One region of the Sphingosinicella rhizophila genome, then DNA from elsewhere that is predicted to be linked to it. Evidence: predicted binding sites of a transcription regulator. Region 1 holds the regulator's gene; each other region holds the start of a gene.
What was found. The regulator LexA, encoded in region 1, represses DNA repair genes until DNA is damaged. The targets are predictions, from matches to a motif close to GTTCCNCNCTTGTTCT.
Positions count from the first base shown of each region.

Region 2: the regulator LexA is predicted to act here: its motif matches at 1,229-1,244, upstream of RQX22_RS09630 (ImuA family protein).
Region 3: the regulator LexA is predicted to act here: its motif matches at 1,098-1,113, upstream of rmuC (DNA recombination protein RmuC).

Region 1 covers NZ_JAVUPU010000001.1:192,335-194,599, reverse strand. Annotated here, with positions in the region: gene RQX22_RS00880 (MFS transporter) at 1-880, opposite strand, end outside; gene lexA (transcriptional repressor LexA) at 1,044-1,709, shown strand; gene bla (subclass B3 metallo-beta-lactamase) at 1,703-2,265, opposite strand, start outside.
Region 2 covers NZ_JAVUPU010000004.1:232,834-235,098, reverse strand. Annotated here, with positions in the region: gene RQX22_RS09640 (LytR/AlgR family response regulator transcription factor) at 1-20, opposite strand, end outside; gene RQX22_RS09635 (sensor histidine kinase) at 17-1,144, opposite strand; gene RQX22_RS09630 (ImuA family protein) at 1,303-2,025, shown strand; gene RQX22_RS09625 (DUF6504 family protein) at 1,943-2,265, shown strand, end outside.
Region 3 covers NZ_JAVUPU010000001.1:462,408-464,672, forward strand. Annotated here, with positions in the region: gene rmuC (DNA recombination protein RmuC) at 1-1,006, opposite strand, end outside; gene RQX22_RS02125 (four-helix bundle copper-binding protein) at 1,277-1,519, shown strand; gene def (peptide deformylase) at 1,604-2,143, opposite strand; gene recR (recombination mediator RecR) at 2,181-2,265, opposite strand, start outside.

The DNA of each region.
Region 1 (2,265 bases):
CGAGGGCGATCGCAACCAGGATGTTGGCCGTGGCGCCGTCCATCCTCAGCGTCTTTTCAAGAAAGAAGAGAGCGTAGAACTGACCAGTATACCAAACCACTGCCTGGCCGGCGACGGCGCCGACGAGAGCCAGGATGACGATCTTCAGGTTGGACCATCTTCCGAATGCCTCAGTCAGCGGCGCTTTCGATCCGCTGCCTTCTTCCTTCATCTTGCGGAAGACCGGGCTCTCGGCGAGCTGCATCCGGATCCACATCGAAATGCCGAGGAGCAGGATCGAGATCAGAAAGGGAATGCGCCAACCCCAGGCTGCGAAGGCCTCTTCCCCCAAAGCGAGGCGAACGCCGATCACGACCAGCAAGGCCGCGAAGAGGCCCAATGTCGCCGTCGTCTGGATGAAACTGGTGTAGAGGCCCCTTCTGCCGTCAGGCGCATGCTCCGCGACATAGGTGGCGGCGCCGCCATATTCGCCGCCGAGCGCCAGACCCTGGAGGAGACGCAGCAGTACGAGCAGGATGGGCGCCGCGACGCCGATCGACGCATAGCTGGGAAGCAGGCCGACCAGGAAGGTCGACAGGCCCATTATGCCCATCGTCACCAGGAAGGTGTTCTTGCGCCCAACCAGATCGCCGATCCGGCCGAAGAAGAGGGCGCCGAAAGGCCGCACCGCGAAGCCGGCCGCGAAGGCTGCGAGCGCGAATATGAACCCTGTCGTTTCGTTGACGCCGGAAAAGAACTGGATGGTTATGACGGTAGCAAGCAGGCCGTAAAGGTAGAAATCATACCATTCGAAGATGGTCCCGAGCGATGAGGCAAGTATTACCAGCTTGGCGCTCTGCCGCTCTTCCCGCTGCGGCGCTTCGCCCTCACTTGTCGGCATATTCTCTCTTTTCCTGTCATTGCCCCTGCCGGCGATCCTAGGCGAAGAGGAAGGATGCGCAAGCTTTGCCCAGTCGAGTCCTTGGGCGAGGAAGGTCTCCTGCTTGACAGGATCGAATCTGTTTCCTACACGTTCTCTATTCGTTCCTATAGGAGCCTGGAACATGCTGACGCGCAAGCAACACGAGCTTCTTTGCTACATCCATGACCATCTTGGCGAAACAGGTGTTTCCCCTTCTTTCGAGGAGATGAAGGAGGCGCTCGATCTCAAGTCGAAATCGGGCGTGCACCGGCTGATTTCGGCGCTGGAGGAACGAGGGTTCATCCGCAGGCTGCCGAACCGCGCCCGGGCCCTGGAAGTGACCCGTATGCCGGACATGAAGGGCGATGAGAAAGCTGGGATCTCGACGCGGCCGCAGGCTCCCGTCATCCCGCCCTCGGCAGCCAATGATGTCGTCGAGCTGCCGCTTCACGGCCGCATCGCCGCCGGCCTTCCGATCGAGGCGCTGGAGGGTCAGAGCACCCTGCCCGTTCCGGCCGCGCTGCTGGGTCCCGGTGAACATTACGCGTTGGAAGTGGCCGGCGATTCGATGGTCGAGGAAGGCATTCTCGATGGCGATTTCGCATTGATCCGCAAGACCGACACTGCTCGGGACGGCGAGATCGTCGTGGCGCTTATCGACAATAATGAGGCGACCTTGAAGACATTCCGTCGTGAAGGTTCGATGATCCGGCTCGATCCCGCGAACCGAAATTACGATGCCCAACGCTACCGGCCCGACCAGGTGGCCATACAGGGGCGGCTGTCCGGTCTACTGCGGCGCTATTGAGAAGCCTCTCGCTGCTGGCGGTGTAACTCTGCCTTGAATTCGGTCTCCGCGCGCTGGACTCTTCGTGCCAGTTCGCCGGAGTCGACGAAGGCGTCGGCATCGCCCTCGGCAAGGCGGCGCCGCTTCGCATCCATGTCGAAGAAAGCGGGGTGATAAGTCAGATAGACGTCAGCCTGCAGTCGTTTCAGTTTTGAATATGTGGCACGGAAATCGGCGGCCGCCTCGGGATAGAGGCTATCCCCAACCAGTTTTTGCCCGGCAACGGTGAGGCTGCAGGCGAAGACGAGGTCGAGCAGCTTGCCTTTCTCTTCGATGCGCATCGTCCAGCTGGTGCAGCCGCGCGTGTGGCCGGGCGTCAGATGGGTGACCAGACTGGTTCTGCCAACAGCAATCCTGCTTCCATCGGAAATGATTGCATCGACCTTGACCGGCGCGCTCGGACTCATATCCGGACGATAGCGCGGAACGCCGCTCTCGAGCGCAGGTTTGTCTGCGGCACTGGCGAGCAGCTTCGCGCCCGACAGACGCTTGAGCTCGGCGAGGCCTCCCGAATGAT
Region 2 (2,265 bases), on a different contig from region 1:
AGGATGGTGCGAATGGTCATTTAAGTTCCTCGGATGCTTCGACTTGATATGGGATCTCGATTGTAACGCGAAAGCCTCCCCTTAGGTTCGATACGGTCTCAAAACGATGGTTGGCGCCATAGGCTTGCGCCAGACGGTCGCGAATATTGGCCAAACCGACTCCGGTCGATTCCTGCGCCTTGACCCAATGGTCCTCCGCACCGGGCCCGCTGTCGCTGACGGTGATCAGCACGCGGTCGCCCGATCGGCGCGCCACGACTTCGATATCCGCGCCTTCTTCCTGCGGGGTTACCGCATATTTGATGGCGTTTTCAACCAATGGCTGGAGCAGGAGCGACGGCAGCCGGGCCAGCGATACGGCGGGATCGATGTCGAAAATGGGCCGCAGCCGATCCTCGAAGCGCATCTTCTCGATTTCGAGATAGAGTTTCAGGGTCTCGACCTCCTGGGCGACCGTCACCGATCCGGTCGGTTCGTTGACCAATGTGTAGCGCAGGAATGATGACAGCCGCGACAGCATCGCATTGGCGCGTTCGGTCTGCTTCAGCAGCACCAGCGTCGAGATCGAATTCAGCGTGTTGAACAGGAAATGCGGGTTGAGCTGGTAGCGCAGCATCGCCAGCTGGGCCGAGCTGGCCTGATGTTCCAGCCGCAGCAGCCGGTCGCTCTGCTCTTCCAGCAGGAGATAATAATTGATGCTGTAATAAAGCGCCGCCCAGGCGGCGAGGAGGGAGAAGGTCAGCAGGATCGAGCTGAGGAATTCCAGTCCCACCGGCCGCGAGCCGGGTCTGAGAAAGGTGGCATAGCTCCAGGTCTCGATCGCCGAAAATGCGGCGGCGGCGACCAGGACCAGGGCGACCGACACCGCCCAGGTGATGACCGGCCGGAGCTTGATGAAGCGGCGAAAGGCTGCGCCCATCAGCAATGTGATCGAATAGCCGGTCGCGGTCAGCAATGCGGTGTGGAAGACATAGGTCCACCCCATCGCATTGCTCATCCCGCCCAGGGTGCGGAGGATGAAATAGCCCGCCCAGCCCGCCGACTGGAGGATCCAGAAGGCGCGATTCTTGTCCTCGAAGAAAGGCTGCTGCTGCAGCCGGGGCGGCTGCCAGCCCCTTGCCTCGGCGGATGCGGGCGCTGTCATTTGGATGGGATTGGTCGACACTGGGGCGATTTTAGCGGGGTCGAGCCGGCCTTGCCACCCGCTTGACTCTTTGCGGCGCAAGTCGGAACATAATGAGAACAAAAGAGTCAGTGAGTCGTATGCTTCCAGCTTCTGCCCGAATCGAGCGATTGGCCGCCCTGCGCTTGTCGGTGCGGGCGATCGAAGATGCCGGCCGCGGCGCAAATCGGGATTTGCTGTCCTTCGGCCTGGACGAGATCGACCGCCGCCTGGCCGGTGGCGGCCTGGCGGCGGCGGCCTTGCACGAAGTGGCCGGCGCCAGCGCCAGTCTCAGCGACGATGCCGCCGCCACCTTGTTTGCCGCGGGCATTGCCGCCCGGCGGACGGGCACGGTGCTGTGGGCGCTGGGCCGGCCCGATCTGTTCGCGCCGGGCCTGGCTTTGGTAGGCCTCGGTCCCGATCGCCTTCTTCATGCCGAATGTGGCCGTGACGAAGATGTGCTGGCGGTGATGGAGGAAGGGCTGCGCCATGGCGGCCTTGCCGCCGTCGTCGGCGAAGTGGGGCGGGTGACGATGGCAGCGACCCGCAGGCTGCAGCTTGCCGCCGAGGAAAAGGGCGTGATGGCGCTGATGCTGAAACGCTGGCGGCGGAGCGGCCAGGATCCGCTGGCCTTGCCGTCGGCGGCGGTGACGCGCTGGCGGATCGCCTGCGCGCCGTCGGAAACGCTGCCGGTGCCCGGCGTGGGGCGGCCGCGCTGGCATGTCGAACTCGCCCGCCAGAGGGGCGGCGCGCCCTTTCAATGGATCATGGAGTCTTGCAATGCCGAGGGTCGCCTCGCTCTATTTGCCCTATCTGCCGACCGACCGGTTGCGGCCGAACCAGGCGAAAGGCGGGCGGCCTGATCTTCTGGATCCTGCCCTGCTTTTGCAGGGAAGGGAGGCGGTTCGAAGAAGGGCGGAGGGTCTGACGGCCAAGGAGATCGCGCCACCGCTGACCCCACCACCGCTGACGCGGTCCGCCTTCCTCGGGAAAGAGGGGGAGGAAATGGAAGACGGACGCCCCGAAGATTGCTCCTGTCCGCGCGGGGGCGGATGGCGGCCGGGCGCGCGCTGGGCGCGGGAGGAAAGGCAGAAGCAGATCGA
Region 3 (2,265 bases), 270 kb from region 1:
TGGTAGGAGTCGCAAGTAGCACACGCCGCTCGAACGCCCATTCCCACAATCCGTCATCCTGCTCCAGCGCTGCAGTCAGGAAATGTTCTCCCGGAATATACATGACGACATAATCGGCCGCCTCGCCGAATTGCTGCCAATAATTCTTGCTGCCAAGCTGCATGGCATGATTTCGGATGGACTGGGCATGGGCCTTGAGATGGGCAGTTCGCACCGTCTCGTCCACCTCATGGTGGGCGTCGAGGAAAGCATTGAGCGAACATTTCGCGTCGATGATCAATTGGCGGCCGCCCGGCAGCCGGACGATGACGTCGGGCCGGAGGCGTCCGTCATCGGTATTCACTGAGACCTCGGACTGGAAATCGGCAAAAGGCGACAGGCCCGCCTGCTCGAGGACGTTGCGCAGGCTCTGCTCGCCCCAACGCCCCCTCGCCTTGGGACTCGACCGCAGCGCGTTGACAAGCTTGGCGGTTTCGTCCCGGACTTGGGTCTGGCCTGATCGCACCAGTTCGACCGCTTCGCGTAGACCCGCATATTGGTCCACGCGCTCTTTCTCCACTTTGCTGAGCCCATCCTCATAGCGCTTGAGCGTCGCTTCCACCGGCTGGAGCAAGGCCTTCAATTTTTCCTCGCTCTTCTCGCCGGCCTGGTTGAAGCGCGCATCGGCGCGTTCGAGGAAATGCTTCTGTGCCTCGCCGAGAAGCTTTCCGCCAATCTCGCTGAATTGCGCGGATAGCGCTTCGCGCGCTTCCCTCAATTCGGCAAGACGGAGCTCGAACGCCTTTTCCCGTTCTTCCTGGCTCGTCGACAGCCGCGCGCATTCGGCGCGCGCTTCGCCGCATTCGCGGCGAACCTCGTCCAGCTTGGCCTGCAGATCGGGCACCTGTTTTGCCCGTTCCTCGGCGACAGCGAGACCGGCGATTCCCCGGCGGCTGCCGAGATACCAACCAAGAAGGACACAAGCGCCCGCAAGCAGGGCCGAGAGGAGCAGAAAGAAAGGATCCATCATCTTTCCAAGAACCGGAACGAACCGCGAACCTAAAGCAGACGCCGCTTCGTCTCAAGCGGCTTTACGGAACCACTTCTCCACTTTTCCCGTTCCGCCTTGGTCCTGGAGGAAAAGCCTATGTCGATCGCCAAGATGATGGCGTCCCACCCCGACGCCGATGGAAATCTCAACGAACCGCTGGCGCTGGCCGTGCGTCATGCCATGTTCTGCTCCGTCATCTGCACAGCCTGCGCCGATGCTTGCCTCGCCGAGGAGCATGTCGAAAAGATGCGTCAATGCATCCGTACCTGCCTCGATTGCGCCGATATATGCGCGGCGACCGATCGGCTCGCCACCAGGCGCACCGGCAGCAACGGGATCTTGCTCCGTGAAATGCTCCAGCTCTGCATTACGGCTTGCGATATCTGCGCCGAGGAATGCGAACGGCACGATCACGATCATTGTCGGCGCTGCGCGGAAATGTGCCGGGAAACGGCCCGCGACTGCCGGGCCGCGATTGAGACCTCTTAATCCGGGAGCGCTGGCCGCTGAGTCCTTCCCGATGAATCAGCCGGGGACAGTCAGTGGATGCAATTCCATCTGGTCCTGGAACGCCTAGGCAGCGAGCTTGGACCGCTCCTTGCGTGCCTTTGCCAGCTTCTTCAGCAGCATTTCCCGTTTCAGGCGGGAGAGGTGATCGATGAAGAGTATGCCTTCGAGGTGGTCCATCTCGTGCTGGAGACAGATGGCGAGCAGTCCCTCCAATTCCTCCTCATGCGGTCTGCCATCACGGTCGAGCCAGCGGGCGCGGATCCGATCCGGCCGTTCGACCTCGGCATACATGTCGGGAACGGAAAGACAGCCTTCATTATAGAGCTGCAAAGTCTCGGAGGCATCGAGAATCTCAGGATTTATGAAGACCCGGGGATCGCGGACGGGCTCTCCATCTTCCTCCTCGGGTTCCTGCAGGTCAATCACCAGCAGGCGCTTCGGCACGCCCACCTGGATCGCCGCAAGGCCAATGCCAGGGGCCGCGTACATCGTCTCGAACATATCGTCGATCAGCGCGCGAAGTTGGTCCGTCACCTCTTCGACGGGCGACGAAACCTGCCGCAACAGCGGGTCGGGAGTCTCTAGGATCGGAAGTATGGCCATGGGAAAAATGTAGGAAATATGGGGCTTTCCGTCAAGTTCAGGAGACCGGTCGCCGGGCGCGCAACGCTTGTGCGAGCGTACCCTCGTCCAGATAATCGAGTTCGCCACCGACCGGGAGGCCG